DNA from 2 places in the Streptomyces sp. NPDC098789 genome. Region 1 is predicted to be linked to the other one. Evidence: riboswitches for the same ligand, from Rfam matches in the RefSeq annotation. Region 1 holds a riboswitch; the other holds the start of a gene.

What was found. A riboswitch is a leader RNA that binds a small molecule or an ion and turns the genes downstream of it on or off. The one in region 1 is predicted to bind cyclic di-AMP.
Positions count from the first base shown of each region.
Region 2: linked by a shared signal. The riboswitch ahead of ACIQWR_RS11820 (transglycosylase SLT domain-containing protein) and the one ahead of ACIQWR_RS30725 (M23 family metallopeptidase) in region 1 are both predicted to bind cyclic di-AMP.

Region 1 covers NZ_JBIWAJ010000018.1:32,370-39,445, reverse strand. Annotated here, with positions in the region: gene ACIQWR_RS30735 (pitrilysin family protein) at 1-219, shown strand, start outside; gene ACIQWR_RS30730 (M16 family metallopeptidase) at 240-1,607, shown strand; cyclic di-AMP (ydaO/yuaA leader) riboswitch at 1,842-1,998, shown strand; gene ACIQWR_RS30725 (M23 family metallopeptidase) at 2,011-2,814, shown strand; gene ACIQWR_RS30720 (GntR family transcriptional regulator) at 3,003-3,668, shown strand; gene ACIQWR_RS30715 (HPr family phosphocarrier protein) at 3,836-4,117, opposite strand; gene ACIQWR_RS30710 (GNAT family N-acetyltransferase) at 4,385-7,076, shown strand, end outside.
Region 2 covers NZ_JBIWAJ010000004.1:379,629-386,704, forward strand. Annotated here, with positions in the region: gene ACIQWR_RS11800 (alpha/beta fold hydrolase) at 1-1,295, opposite strand, end outside; gene ACIQWR_RS11805 (S-(hydroxymethyl)mycothiol dehydrogenase) at 1,458-2,543, opposite strand; gene ACIQWR_RS11810 (LysR substrate-binding domain-containing protein) at 2,629-3,606, opposite strand; gene ACIQWR_RS11815 (dihydrodipicolinate synthase family protein) at 3,678-4,724, shown strand; cyclic di-AMP (ydaO/yuaA leader) riboswitch at 5,010-5,256, shown strand; gene ACIQWR_RS11820 (transglycosylase SLT domain-containing protein) at 5,261-6,079, shown strand; gene ACIQWR_RS11825 (hypothetical protein) at 6,073-7,076, opposite strand, start outside.

The sequences.
Region 1 (7,076 bases):
GCCGACGAACTGTGCCGCTTCGCGGTGCTCTTCGGCGACCCGCAGCTGGCGCTCACCGCCGTCGGCCGCGTCCTCGACATCACCGCCGAGGAGGTGCAGGCCGTGGCCGCGGCCCGACTGCGCCCGGACAACCGCGCGGTGCTCGTCTACGAGCCGCTCGCGGCCGAAGACGCCGAGGAAGCCGCCGAGAACGACGAGACCGAAGGGGCGGAGCAGTGAGCGACACCGCAGCCGTCACGATGACCTTCCACCCCCAGCCGCAGCCCGGCGAGGCACAGCCGTGGGCCTTCCCGGCCCCCGAGCGCGGCGCGCTGGCCACCGGCCTGACCGTGCTGCGGTGCCACCGCCCCGGCCAGCAGGTGGTGGCCGTCGAGATCAACCTCGCGGCCCCGCTGGACGCCGAACCGGCCGGCCTGGACGGCGTGGCCACCCTGATGGCCCGCGCGTTCTCCGAGGGCACCGACAAGCACTCCGCCGAGGAGTTCGCGGCCGAGCTGGAGCGCTGCGGCGCCACCCTCGACGCGCACGCCGACCACCCCGGCATCCGGGTCTCCCTGGAGGTCCCGGCCTCCCGGCTGGCCAAGGCCCTGTCGCTGCTCGCCGAGGCGCTGCGCGCCCCCGCCTTCGCGGACAGCGAGGTCGACCGCCTGGTGCGCAACCGGCTCGACGAGATCCCGCACGAGCTGGCCAACCCGCAGCGCCGGGCCGCCAAGCAGCTCTCCCATGAGCTGTTCCCGGCCACGCTGCGGATGTCCCGCCCGCGCCAGGGCACCGAGGAGACGGTGGCCCGGATCGACGCGGCGGCCGTGCGCGCCTTCTACGAGGCCCACGTGCGCCCGGCGACGGCCACCGCGGTGGTGGTCGGCGACCTGACCGGCATCGACCTCGACGCCGTCCTGGCGGACACCCTGGGCACCTGGACGGGCACCGCCGCCGAGCCGCTCCCGGTGCCCGCGATCACCGCGGACGACACCGGCCGCGTGGTCATCGTGGACCGGCCGGGCGCGGTCCAGACGCAGCTGCTGATCGGGCGGATCGGCGGGGACCGGCACGACCGGGTCTGGGCGGCCCAGGTGTTGGGCACGTACTGCCTGGGCGGCACCCTGACCTCCCGTCTGGACAAGGTCCTGCGCGAGGAGAAGGGCTACACCTACGGCGTGCGCGCCTTCGGGCAGGTGCTGCGGTCGACCGCGGACGGCACCGGCGCGTCGATGCTCGCCATCAGCGGTTCGGTGGACACCCCGAACACGGGTCCCGCGCTGGACGACCTCTGGAAGGTGCTGCGCACCCTCGCCGAGGGCGGACTGACCGACGCCGAGCGCGACGTGGCGGTGCAGAACCTGGTGGGCGTGGCGCCGCTCAAGTTCGAGACGGCCGCGTCCGTCGCCGGCACCCTGGCCGACCAGGTCGAGCAGGAGCTGCCGGACGACTACCAGGCGCAGTTGTACGCGCGGCTGGCCGAGACGGGCACGGTGGAGGCCACCTCGGCCGTCGTCAACGCCTTCCCGGTGGACCGGCTCGTCACGGTGCTGGTCGGTGACGCCGCCCAGATCGAGGCACCGGTGCGCGCGCTCGGCATCGGCGACGTGAGCGTCGTCGCCAACTGAGTTCGCAGGGGCCTAACAGGCCGAAGGGGACGAACGGGACGTGAACTGACGGCGTCCCGCAAGGGGTTTCGGTGGCTCGTCCACCGGAACCCCTTTTGTCCGTTTGGTGGAGAGGTTGCTTCTATGTCGCGTGACGTAGGTAACAATGGGGCTCGTGTGTTTGGTGATTGCCTGATGATCCGCCTAGCGTCGGCCGTGCTGTCCGTCAGTTGTCACAGCCGCACTCGCGGCACCGGACAGCGATCGCCGAGTCCCCGTCAGGCGCGAGCCTGGGGAGCCGGGGACCCACAGTCCCTGGGGTGAATCGGACCACCTCGTAAGAGGGGGCCCGTAGGAGACCTTCCTGCTCCGAACCCGTCAGCTAACCCGGTAGGCGAGAGGGAAGGAAAGGATCAACCCCTTCATGGCGTTCGGCAGCAGTCGTGCCTCCTCCGGCAAGCACCGTGGTTCCAGCCGTCTGAGCCGGAAGACCGCAGGCGTCGCCGGTATAGCCGCCCTCGCCGCCACCGGCGTCGCGGCCTCCCTCGCTGCCCCGGCCTTCGCCGCGGACAACCACAGCAGCAGCATTCCCCAGGACTCCGGCATGAAGGCCGTCGTCGTCGCCGACGACCTCGCCGGCGACATCGAGGCGCAGGCCGACGCCCAGCGCAACGCCGCCGACACCGCCGCCCTCAAGGCGCAGGCCGAGGCCGAGGCCAAGACGAAGGCCTCCGAGGCCCGCCGCCTGGCCGAGGCGAAGGCGAAGGCCGAGCGCGAGGCCAAGGAGCGCGCGGACCGTGAAGAGGAGCGCAAGCGCCTCAACACCTTCGTGATGCCGATCGAGGGCTCGTACGTCAGCACCCAGTACGGTGCGGGCGGCAGCATGTGGTCCTCCGGCAGCCACACCGGCATCGACTTCCACGCGGGCGTCGGCAACGTCGTCCGCGCCGTGGGTGCGGGCGTCATCGTCGAGGCCGGCAACGGCGGCGCGTACGGCAACAACATCGTCATCAAGCACAACGACGGTACGTACACCCAGTACGCGCACCTCTCCAGCCTGAGCGTCTCGGCCGGCGAGCAGGTCACCGCCGGGCAGCAGATCGGCCTGTCGGGCGACACCGGCAACGTCAGCGGCGCGCACCTGCACTTCGAGGCCCGCACCGGCCCGTCCTACGGCTCGGACATCAACCCGCTGACCTACCTGCGGGCCCGCGGCGTCGCGATCTGACCCCGCCCGCACAGCAGCTCCCCGAAGGCCCCGGCTCCCCGAGCCGGGGCCTTCGTGTCGTGCGGCGGCGCGCGCGACGGGGATCGTCCACCGGCCGCTCATTTCCGCCCGTCCTCGGAAAATATCGCGTGTTGCAATAGAGTCGCGAAATGGAATCTGCGGAAACGGCATTCGGTGGAGGTCCGGTCTTGCGAATTCCCGCGCACGCGGTATGTACGGCGATCCGCGACGACATCGTCTCCGGGGTCTTCGGCCCGGGCGCACGGCTCACCGAGGAGCTGCTCGCCCGCCGCTACGGAGTCTCCCGCGTCCCTGTCCGCGAGGCCCTGCGCACCCTGGAGTCCGAGGGCTTCGTCACCACGCGCCGGCACGCGGGCGCCTGCGTGGCCGAGCCGACCGCGCAGGAGGCGGCCGACCTCCTGGAGGTCCGGACGCTGCTGGAGCCCCTCGCGGCGGCCCGGGCCGCCCGGCGGCGCAGCGAGGCGCACCTCAAGGTGCTGCGCGGGCTGGTCAGGCTGGGCCAGGAACGGGCCAGGAGGGGGCAGGGGGAGGATCTGCGGGCGCTCGGGGGGTGGTTCCACGAGACGCTCACCCAGGCCTCCGACAGCCCCGGGCTGATCGCGCTGCTGACCCAGATGCGGCACAAGATCACTTGGATGTACGCCGTGGACGTCGCGGCGCGGCCCGTGGACTCCTGGGCGGAGCACGGTGCGATCGTGGACGCGGTGGCGCGCGGCGACGCGGAGCGGGCGCGTGCGCTCACCGCGGCGCACGCCGGTCGGGCGGCGGGGGCGCACCGGCTGCGCGTGAGGACTTCGCAACCTGCCGTAAACACGGCGAGCGGCCGGCTTTAACAATTCCCGTATAGGAAGGGCGGTGAGGATATTCCTGCGGTCGATTACCGCCCGCTATTTCCGGTACGGAGAATTCCGCACCCTGCGGAAAAGCAGCGGAGCCGTGGCTCCCGGAATGCGGGGGCCACGGCTCCGCCGTGTGTGGTGCGTGGGGTCGGACCCGGGGGTCAGACGGTCTCGGGGAGCTCCTCGAGACCCTCGGCGACCAGCTTCGCCAGGCGGTCGAGCGCGGCGTCCGCACCCTCGGCGTCGGACGCGAGGATGATCTCCTCGCCGCCCTGGGCGCCCAGGCCCAGAACCGCGAGCATGGACGCGGCGTTGACCGGGTTGCCGTCGGCCTTGGAGATCGTCACCGGGACGCCGGAAGCGGTCGTCGCCCGGACGAAGATCGAGGCGGGACGAGCGTGCAGGCCCTCGGCCCAGCCGACGTTGACGCGGCGCTCTGCCATGGTGATGCCCTTCAGGTTCTTACGGTTGTCTAGACCAGTCTCTCACGGCACTCCGAATGCTCCGGCCGACCTTCGACCCCAATCAGCCTGCCGTTCGACCCTCCCCAGCTTGCACTGATTTGCCCCGGCCCGCCTAATGCGCCGCGCACACCCGGCCCGGCCGATGCGCCCTCGGCGCACCCCCCGGCCGACCCTCGGCGCACCCCCGGCGCCGGCCCGCCCGCCGCCCGCCCCCCGTCCGTCCGGGACAGGCCCTAGGGTGGCCCCATGACCACCGCGTCGGACCCCTCGTACCCGGCCCACTGGGAAGCGGACGTCGTGCTGCGCGACGGCGGCACCGCCCGGATCCGGCCCATCACCACCGAGGACGCGGACCGCCTGGTCAGCTTCTACGAGCAGGTCTCGGACGAGTCGAAGTACTACCGGTTCTTCGCCCCCCACCCCCGCCTGTCCGCCAAGGACGTGCACCGCTTCACCCACCACGACTACGTGGACCGGGTCGGCCTCGCGGCCACGATCGGCGGCGAGTTCATCGGGACCGTCCGCTTCGACCGGATCGGCTCCGACGGCCGCCCCGCCTCCGGGCCCGCCGACGAGGCCGAGGTCGCCTTCCTCGTCCAGGACGCCCACCAGGGCCGCGGCGTCGCCTCGGCCCTCCTCGAACACATCGGGGCGGTCGCGCGCGAGCGCGGGATCCGCCGCTTCGCCGCCGAGGTGCTGCCCGCCAACGTCAAGATGATCAAGGTCTTCAAAGAGGTCGGCTACGAGCAGAAACGCTCCTTCGAGGACGGCTCGGTCCACCTCACCCTCGACCTCGAACCGACCGCGGAGTCGCTCGCCGTCCAGCGCGCCCGCGAACAGCGTGCCGAGGCCCGCTCCGTCCAGCGCCTGCTCGCCCCCCGCTCCGTCGCCGTCGTCGGCGCCAGCCGCACCGGTACCGGCGTGGGCGCCGCCGCCCTGCGCAACCTCCGCGACAGCGGCTTCGACGGACCGCTCTACGCGATCAACCGGGCCGTGACCTCCGACACCCTGCTCGGCGTACGGGCGTACCGCACCCTCGGCTCCATCGGCGGGCCCGTCGACCTCGCGGTGCTGGCGGTCCCCGCCGAACAGGTCCCCGAAGCGGTCGCGGACTGCGGCGAGCACGGGGTGCAGGGACTGGTGGTGCTCTCCGCGGGTTACGGCGAGAGCGGGCCCGTGGGGCTGGAGCGCCAGCGCGAGCTGGTGCGCCAGGCGCGCACCTACGGCATGCGGATCGTCGGCCCCAACGCCTTCGGCGTGATCAACACCGCGCCGGAGGTCCGGCTCAACGCCTCGCTGGCCCCCGCGCCGACCCCCGAGGTCGGCCGGATCGGCCTGTTCACCCAGTCCGGAGCCATCGGCATCGCCCTCCTCGCCGGGCTGCTGCGGCGCGGCGAGAGCCTGTCCTCCTTCGTCTCGGCGGGCAACCGGGCGGACGTCTCGGGCAACGACATCCTCCAGTACTGGTACGACGACCCGGCCACCGACGTCGCCCTGATGTACCTGGAAACCCTCGGCAACCCGCGCAAGTTCACCCGCATCGCCCGGCGCACGGCGGCCGTGAAGCCGGTGGTCGTGGCCAAGGGCGGCCGGCACAGCGGGGTCACCCCGGCGGGCCACGCGGTGCCCGGCACCCGGCTGCCCGACGCCACCGTCTCGGCGCTGCTGCGCCAGGCCGGGGTGATCCGGGTGGACACGGTGACCGAGCTGGTGGACGTGGGCCTGCTGCTCGGGTCGCAGCCGCTGCCGGGCGGGCCGCGGGTGGCGATCCTCGGGAACTCCGAATCGTTGGGCGTCCTGACGTACGACGCCTGCCTGACCGAAGGGCTGCGCCCGTGGCCCCAGCTGGACCTCACGACGGAGGCGACCCCGGAGGACTTCCGGGCGGCGCTGGTGGCGGCGCTCGCCGCCGACGCGAACGACGCGGTGATCGTCACCGCGATCCCGGCCGTCGGGCGCCAGGACCTGACGGACGGGCTCGCGGTGGCGATCCGGGAGGCGGTGCGGGAGGTTCCGGGCAAGCCGGTGGCCGTGGTGCACGTGGAGCTGGGGGCGTTGGCCGAGGCGTTGTCCGCGGCCACGAGCCTGCGGCCGGCGCCCCCGTCCGCCGCCCGCTCGACCGCCGCGGAGGCTGCCCCCCTCGCGTCGAGCGCCGGCGGGGCTGCCCCGTCCGCCTCAAGCGCCGGCGGGGCTGAGGTCTTCGCCTCAAACGCCGGCGGGGCTGGAATCAGCGCCGTGGAGGCTGAGGTCCTCGCCTCAAGCGCCGGCGGGGCTGGATTCGGCGCTGCGGGGGTTTTTCCAGCCTCGCCGGCGTTTGAGGCGAATACCTCAGCCCCCGCGGCGCTTGAGCGGGGCCGGCCGGCCGCGGAGGGGAGGGGGCGGGTGCCCGCGTACCCGGCGGCCGAGCGCGCGGTGCGCGCACTCGCCGAGGCCGTCCGCTACGCGCACTGGCGCCGGGACACCGCCGACCCCGGCCGCGTGCCCGAGTTCGACGACATCGACGAGCCCGGCGCGGCCGACCAGCTGGCCGACCTCCTCGCCAAGACCACGGGCGACGCCGCGCTGACCCTCCCCGACGACGCGGCCCGGGAGCTGCTCGCCCGCTACGGGATCCGCGTGCGGCCCACCCTCCCCGCACCCACCCCCGACGCGGCCGCGGCCGCCGCCCGCGCGCTCGGCTACCCCGTCGTGCTCAAGACCACCGCCCCGCACCTGCGCCACCGCGCCGACCTGGGCGGCGTACGGCTGGACCTGACCACCGAGGCCGAGCTGCGCCGGTCCTACGACGAGCTGACCGAGGCCCTCGGCAGCCCCGCCGAGCTGCTGCCGGTCGTCCAGGCCATGGCGCCGCGCGGGGTGGACACGGTCGTCCGGGCCGTCGTCGACCCCGGCGCGGGCGCCGTCCTCTCCTTCGGGCTGGCCGGGGTCGCCTCCGAAC
Region 2 (7,076 bases), on a different contig from region 1:
ACCAGGGCGAGGAGTCGGTCCAGGACGCGCGGGCCGCCCGCGCGGACGCCGTCGTGCTCGAACTCGTCCGTCACCCAGGTGCGCAGGCCCCGGATCGCGCGGGCGGTGGCCAGGGAGTGGGCGGTGTCCACGTACATGTCGTCGTGGTAGACGGCGGCGGCCACCGGCACCTCGTTCGCCGCGAGGCGCGCCGGGTCGTAGAGGGGCTGCCAACCGGTACGGGCGGCGAGAGCCTCGGCGGTCGCGCGCACCGGGACGAGGGACGGGTCGGTCGTGAAGTGCCAGGGGTGGATGCTCTCGCCGGTGAAGAGCAGCGGCTCGTCCCCGGCCAGGGTCTTGGCCGCATCGAAGCGCGGGTGCCCCGCACGGGCCCGCTCCGCGGCCCAGGCGGTGGGGACCGCCGGGTCCTGTGCGTAGATCGCCTCGTGGAGGAGCGCGTACAAGGGGTGGCCGGCGAAGGACAGCAGGGACCGTGCGCCGTCCAGGAAGGCGTCGGAGAGGCAGGGTCCGGCGGGGGTGGGGACGAAGGCGTCCTCCAGCAGGTAGTGCAGCTGGTGGCTGCCGTCGCCGGTGCCGAGGAGGATGCCCAGCGACTGGAACGCCTCGGGGGTGAACGGGTGCCCGCCGGGGAGTTCGGTGGGGTGCTCGGCGAGGTGGGCGGCGACGGCGCGGGCGCGTTCGACGTCCATCGGGTAACGGGCGTAGTGCGCCGCGTTCTTCCGCTCGATCCGCGGGGCCGCCGCCGCATAGACCTCGTCCGCGCTCGCGTCGAGGGCGGGCAGACCGCCGGTGATCAGCGCGGCGGTGAGTCCCTCGGGCGCGGTGGACAGGTAGTGGGTGACGCAGAAGCCGCCGAAGCTCTGGCCGAGCACGGTCCACGGCGCACCACCGGTCAGCGCCGCACGGATGGTCTCGCAATCGCGGACGATCGCGTCGGAGCGGAAGTGCGCGAGGTACTCGGCCTGCTCGGCGGGGCCGCCGCGCAGCGGGAGGGTCTGCCGGTTCGCCGGGGTGGAGCGGCCGGTGCCGCGCTGGTCCAGGAGGAGCACCCGGAACTCGGTGAGCGCCCGCTCCAGCCAGGCCTGGCGGCCGGTGAAGCGGCGGGCGCCGAAGCCGGGGCCGCCCTCCAGGTAGAGCAGCCAGGGCAGCTGGGCCGGGTCCTTGCCCGTGGCCACGACCTCCCGGGCGTACAGCATGATGCGCTCGCCGTCCGGACGGTCGTGGTCGAGCGGGACCGTGAAGTGGTGGTCGGTCAGGACGACGCCGGGCTGACGGTAGCTGTGGCTGTTGGTCACGGACGGATCCCAAGGTCGGTGCGGGCGCTGGTCGGCCCCCCGTGCTCCGTCACCGGCGCCGCGGCCGCGTCCCGGGCCGCGACGGAAACGGCGGCCGGGCCGAGTCTAAAGGTTGTTGCAGGAGTCGCCGGGCCGCGGGAGCCCGCGGCCCGGCGCGGCGGTTCAGAACAGGACGACCGAGCGCAGCACTTCGCCGCGCTCCATCCGCGCGAAGGCTTCCTCGACGCCGTCGAGCGCGATGGTCTCGGAGACGAAGGCGTCGAGGTCGAGGCGGCCCTGGAGGTAGAGGTCGATCAGCAGCGGGAAGTCCCGCTCCGGCAGGCAGTCCCCGTACCAGGAGGACTTGAGGGAGCCGCCGCGGCCGAAGACGTCGAGCAGCGGGAGTTCGAGCTGCATCTCGGGGGTGGGTACGCCGACCAGCACGACGGTGCCGGCCAGGTCGCGGGCGTAGAAGGCCTGGCGGTAGGTCTCCGGGCGGCCGACGGCGTCGATGACCACGTCCGCGCCGTTGCCGCCGGTCAGGGCCTTGACGGCCTCGACCACGTCCTCGGTGCGACCGTTGACGGTGTGGGTGGCGCCCAGCCCCTTGGCCTGTTCGAGCTTGCGGTCGTCCAGGTCCACGGCGATGATCCGGCCCGCACCGGCGAGCCGGGCGCCGGCGACGGCCGCGTTGCCCACTCCCCCGCAGCCGATGACGGCCACCGAGTCGCCGCGGCCGACGTTGCCCGTGTTGAGGGCCGCGCCGAGGCCCGCCATCACCCCGCAGCCCAGCAGTCCGGCGGCGGCGGCCGAGGCGGCCGGGTCGACCTTGGTGCACTGTCCGGCGGCGACCAGGGTCTTCTCGGCGAAGGCGCCGATGCCCAGGGCCGGGGAGAGCGGGGTGCCGTCCTCCAGGGTCATGGACTGGGTCGCGTTGTGCGTGTCGAAGCAGTACCACGGGCGTCCGCGCTTGCAGGCGCGGCAATTACCGCACACCGCACGCCAGTTGAGGATGACGAAATCGCCGGGTGCGACGTCGGTGACGTCGGGGCCGACGGCCTCGACCACACCCGCCGCCTCGTGGCCGAGGAGGAAGGGGAACTCGTCGTTGATGCCGCCCTCGCGGTAGTGCAGGTCGGTGTGGCAGACCCCGCAGGCCTGGACCTTGACGAGGGCCTCGCCGGGTCCCGGGTCGGGCACGAGGATCGTCGCCATCTCCACCGGTGCGCCCTTGCTCCGTGCGATGACCCCTCGTACGCGATGCGTCACGTCGTACCCCGTTCTCGTGTGATCCGTGCCGTACCGCGAACGTACACGGCGGGGCATGCGCGGGTGGCCCGGTGCGGGAGTTGTGTCACGTTTCCGGCCGCGCCGACGGCGCGAGCTCCGGCGGTACGGCCTCGCGCAGCGCGGCGGCGAAGGCGGCCACGGCCGGGTGCGCCGCGGCCCCGCTCCGGAAGGCGATCTTCGTGCGCCGCTCCATCGGCAGCCGGGTGAGGCGCACCCCGGGCACCCTCGGCGCACCCGCTTCCGCCCCCGCCCCCGGCGCGGCGGATCCGGCCACGCCGAGCTGCGGTACGACGGCCACCCCCTGCCCCGCCGCGACCAGGGCGAGCACGGTCGCGAACTCGTCCACGCGGTGGCGCTCCCGCGGACTGAACCCGGCGGCCTGGCAGGCGCGCACGGTCATGGCGTGGCAGAGGGTTCCCGGGGTCGCGGTGATCCAGGGCGCGTCGCGGTGGGCGCGCAGCGCGACGCCCTGGCCGAGGGCGAGGTCCGGGGCCGCGGAGCCGGGCGGCGGGGTCGGCTCCGCGAGGTACATCGCCTCCCGACACAGCGGCTCGGTCTCCAGGCCCGGTTCGACGGGCGCGGGCACGAAGTCGTACTCGTGGACCAGCGCCACGTCCAGGTCACCGGCCCGCAGGGCGTGCGCGACGGCGGCGGGGTCGGTTTCGGACACCATCGCCTCCAGGGCCGGATGGCGCCGGGCGAGGGTGACGAGGGCGGCGGGGACGATGGCCCGGGTCGCGGTCGGGAAGGCGCCGACCCGCAGGGCTCCCGCCAGCCCGTCGCGGGCCTCGGCGAGGTCCGCCTCGGCCCGTTCCAGGCGCTCCAGCACCGCTTCCGCGTGCCCGACCAGGTGCTGGCCGGCGGGGGTGAGCCGGACCCGGCGGCCGGTGCGCTCCAGGAGCGGCAGGCCCGCCTCGCGTTCGAGGACGGAGAGCTGTTGGGAGACGGCCGAGGGGCTGAAGGCCAGCGCCTCGGCGACGGCGGCGATGGTGCCGCGGCGGGCGAGTTCGCGCAGCAGGCGCAGGCGGCGTACGTCGAGCATCGGCTCAGCTTACGGGTTGGGACGGAAATGCGAACTGGACCCGGGGCTCGGGGGCGGGCCACCCTCGACCCATGGCGCAGAACACCACACAGGACACGGCCCGGAGCGACACCTCCGCGCTCCCCACCCTCCCGACCCTCCCGACTCTCCCCACTCCTCCCCCGCTCCCCGGCCTCCACGGGCTGGAGGGGCTGCACGTCCCGCTCGTCACCCCCTTCGACGCGTCCGGCGCGGTCGCCCTGGACGCCCTGGAGTCGCTCGCCCACGAGGTGCTCGCGGCGGGCGCCACCGGCATCACCGCCCTCGGCACCACCGGCGAGACCGCCTCCCTCGACGCGGCGGAGCGGGACGCGGTGACCGAGGTGTGCGCACGGGTCTGCCGCGAGCGCGGGGCGTTCCTGAGCGTCGGCGCGGGGGGCAGCAGCACGCGGGCGAGCGAGGTCGCGCTGGCGGGGCTGCGGCGGTGGCCCGAGGTGGGGGCCGCGCTGGTGACCGTGCCGTCCTTCGTGCGGCCCTCGGCGGCGGGGGTGCTGGCGCACTTCGAGCGGCTCGCGGAGGTCGCTCCCGTACCGCTGGTCGTCTACCACATCCCCTACCGGACCGGTCAGCCGCTGGACGCCGGGGCGCTGCGGGCCCTCGGGGCGCTGCCCGGGGTCGCGGGGGTCAAGTACGCGGTGGGCGGCATCGACCAGGACACGGTGGAGCTGCTGGGCGAGCTGCCGGACGGGTTCACGGTCCTGGCGGGCGACGACGCCTACGCCTCGCCGCTGCTCGCCCTCGGGGCGGGCGGCGCGATCCTGGCCTCGGCGCATCTGGCCACGGAGCGTTTCGCCGCGCTCGTGCGGGCCTGGCGGACGGGCGACGTGTCCGGCGCGCGGGCACTGGGGCACGCCCTGGCCCGGCTGTCGGCGGCGGTGTTCGCCGAGCCGAATCCGGTGGTCCTGAAGGGGGTGCTGCACGCGCAGGGGCGCATTCCGACCCCCGACGTGCGGCTGCCGCTGCTGCCCGCCGGCGCCGCCTCGGTGCGGGAGACGCTGCGCAGGCTGGAAGAGCTGGCGGAGCTGACGGAGCTGGCGGAAGGGGCGGAACCGGAGCGGCTGGCGGACCGCACCGCGTAGGCGGGCTCGCACCCCCGCAAGAAATCCCCAAGAAGCATGAATGGGCGATTTGCCCTTGAATGCCGTACGGGCCGCTCGCCGGTGACGTCAGTCACGCGGGAGCGGCCTTCGCGGCCACCCCCGCGGGGGTAGCGGAAGGCTGGATTCCGGGCGCCGCAAAGAAATGCGGGATTTCCCGACCCGCCGGGACGAGATCAATTTCCCGGCCGTTTCCGATATGCCGATCACTGCGCGGAATTCAAGCCCTTGTTCCACTCCTCTTCTCTCCTCTACGGTCACCGCAATCCGGGTGGAACGCCGAATCCTGCCGCTACCCGGGAACCCATCCCACTCATGTACGGCAGGAGCGGGGGAACCAGGTAGGCCGCTGGTCCGGACTCAGAGTCCGGCCCGGCTCGGGGTGAAGTCGCACCGCTGACACGCACGTCCTCGTCATGCCTCGGGCATGACCGCGGGCGAGCCGCGTCACGGTGCGGCCGGACAGCTCCCGTCCGAACCCGACAGCTCACCTCGCAGGCGACGGAGAGGAATTCGCCATGTCCGCATCGGGCAAGCACCGCCGTCCCAAGACCAGCCCCCTCGCCCGCCTCCTCGCCGTCGCGGGTACCGGCGGCATGGCACTCGCCCTCCCCCTGATCAGCGCCTCCGGCGCCGATGCCGCACAGCCGGCCGCCGCCCCGGCCGCGGCCCCCGCCGTCGCGGCGCCCGTCGCCGCCACCGCTCCCGCGCTCTCCGTGCGGGCCGCGGCGTCCACCACCTATTCCGTGGTCGCGGGCGACACCCTTTCCACGATCGCCCAATCGCATTCCGTGAGCGGCGGCTGGAAGAAGCTCTACGCGGACAACCGTGCGGCGATCGGCAACGACCCGTCGGTGATCCGGCCGGGGACCGAGCTGACGCTCGGCGGCGCGGCGAAGGCGGTTTCCGCCAAGGCTGGTTCGGCGACGAAGACCGCAACGACCCCGGCGGCCGGGCGCGATGCGGGGGCCACCCCCGCACGGGCCGACCGTTCCGTGCGGGCCACGACCCTGTACGCCAACAACCTCGACGGCTGGATCCGGCAGTCGCTGGACATCATGGCCCAGCACGGAATTCCGGGGACCTACGACGGAATTCGCCGCAACGTCCTGCGCGAGTCCTCGGGCAATCCCCTCGCCATCAACAACTGGGACTCCAACGCCGCGGCGGGCATCCCCTCGAAGGGCCTCCTCCAGGTCATCGACCCCACCTTCCGGGCGTACCACGTGCCCGGTACCGCGACCGACTCCTACGACCCGGTCGCGAACATCACCGCCGCCTGCAACTACGCCGCCGACCGCTACGGATCGATCGACAACGTGAACGGCGCCTACTGAGCGGACCAGGACGCGGCCACCAACGACCGCCGCGCGGCGTGCAGATGGGTGGCCGCGGCCAACCAGGCCCACGCGTAGCGGTCGGCGCCGGGATCGAGGAGACGACCGAAGACGTCCCGGGGCCGCCGGTCGGCCTCGGCGGCCAGCGCGGCGGCCAGCTCCTCGGCCCCCGCGAAGCCGGCCCGACGCAGCGGCCCCCGGCCGCCGTTCGGCGCGAACTCACCGCGGGCCGCCTCCGCCACCGCGCGACGGCCCCCCGCGACCCCGGATTCCAACAGCCGCCGCACCCGCCACAGCGGTGACCCGCCCAGCGCGTCCGCCGCCGGCTCCCGGTCCCCTACGTCGGCCGGTTCGGGTGCGTCGGCCCCGGCCGGGAGGTGGGACCCCTGGAGCAGGTCGTAGCCGAGGTCGGCCCGGCCCAGCCACTGCGGTGGCAGCCGCAGGGTGTACGCCGACCCCGGCACCGGACCGACGGCCAGCGGGCGCAGGGTCGCGCTCCGGTCCGGGTCGGGGCGGCCGAGCACGCGCAGCGCCAGCCCGGGGCGGTCGGCCAGGCGGCGGAGGTTCGCGGTGTGCGCCAGGTCCGGATGCGGGTGGGCGGGGACCAGGGCGATCAGCGGCGCGTCGGGACGTACCGCGCCGTCGGACGACAGCTCCCGGACCAGCAGCCGGTCGCCGGCCGCGGCCACCACCAGCACGTCGCACCCGAGCAGGCCCGGGTCGGCGGCCGGGTCGGCCAGGAGCCGCGCCACGGCCTCGGCCGCCGGGCGGGCGAAGAGCGCGGCGGCCGGTCCCTCGCTCCAGTCGATCCCGCGCAGCGGCGTCGCCCGCACGCCCCGGCCCGACCCGAGACGGCCGTCGGCGGACACGGTCGCCCCGACCACGTGCAGTGCGCCCCGGGCCAGGCCGGCGTGGTCGAGGACGGCGCCGCCGAGGGACACGGAGGCGCTCGCGGCGCCCCGGGCCCGGCCGATCCCGCCGGGGCGGACGTCGGCGA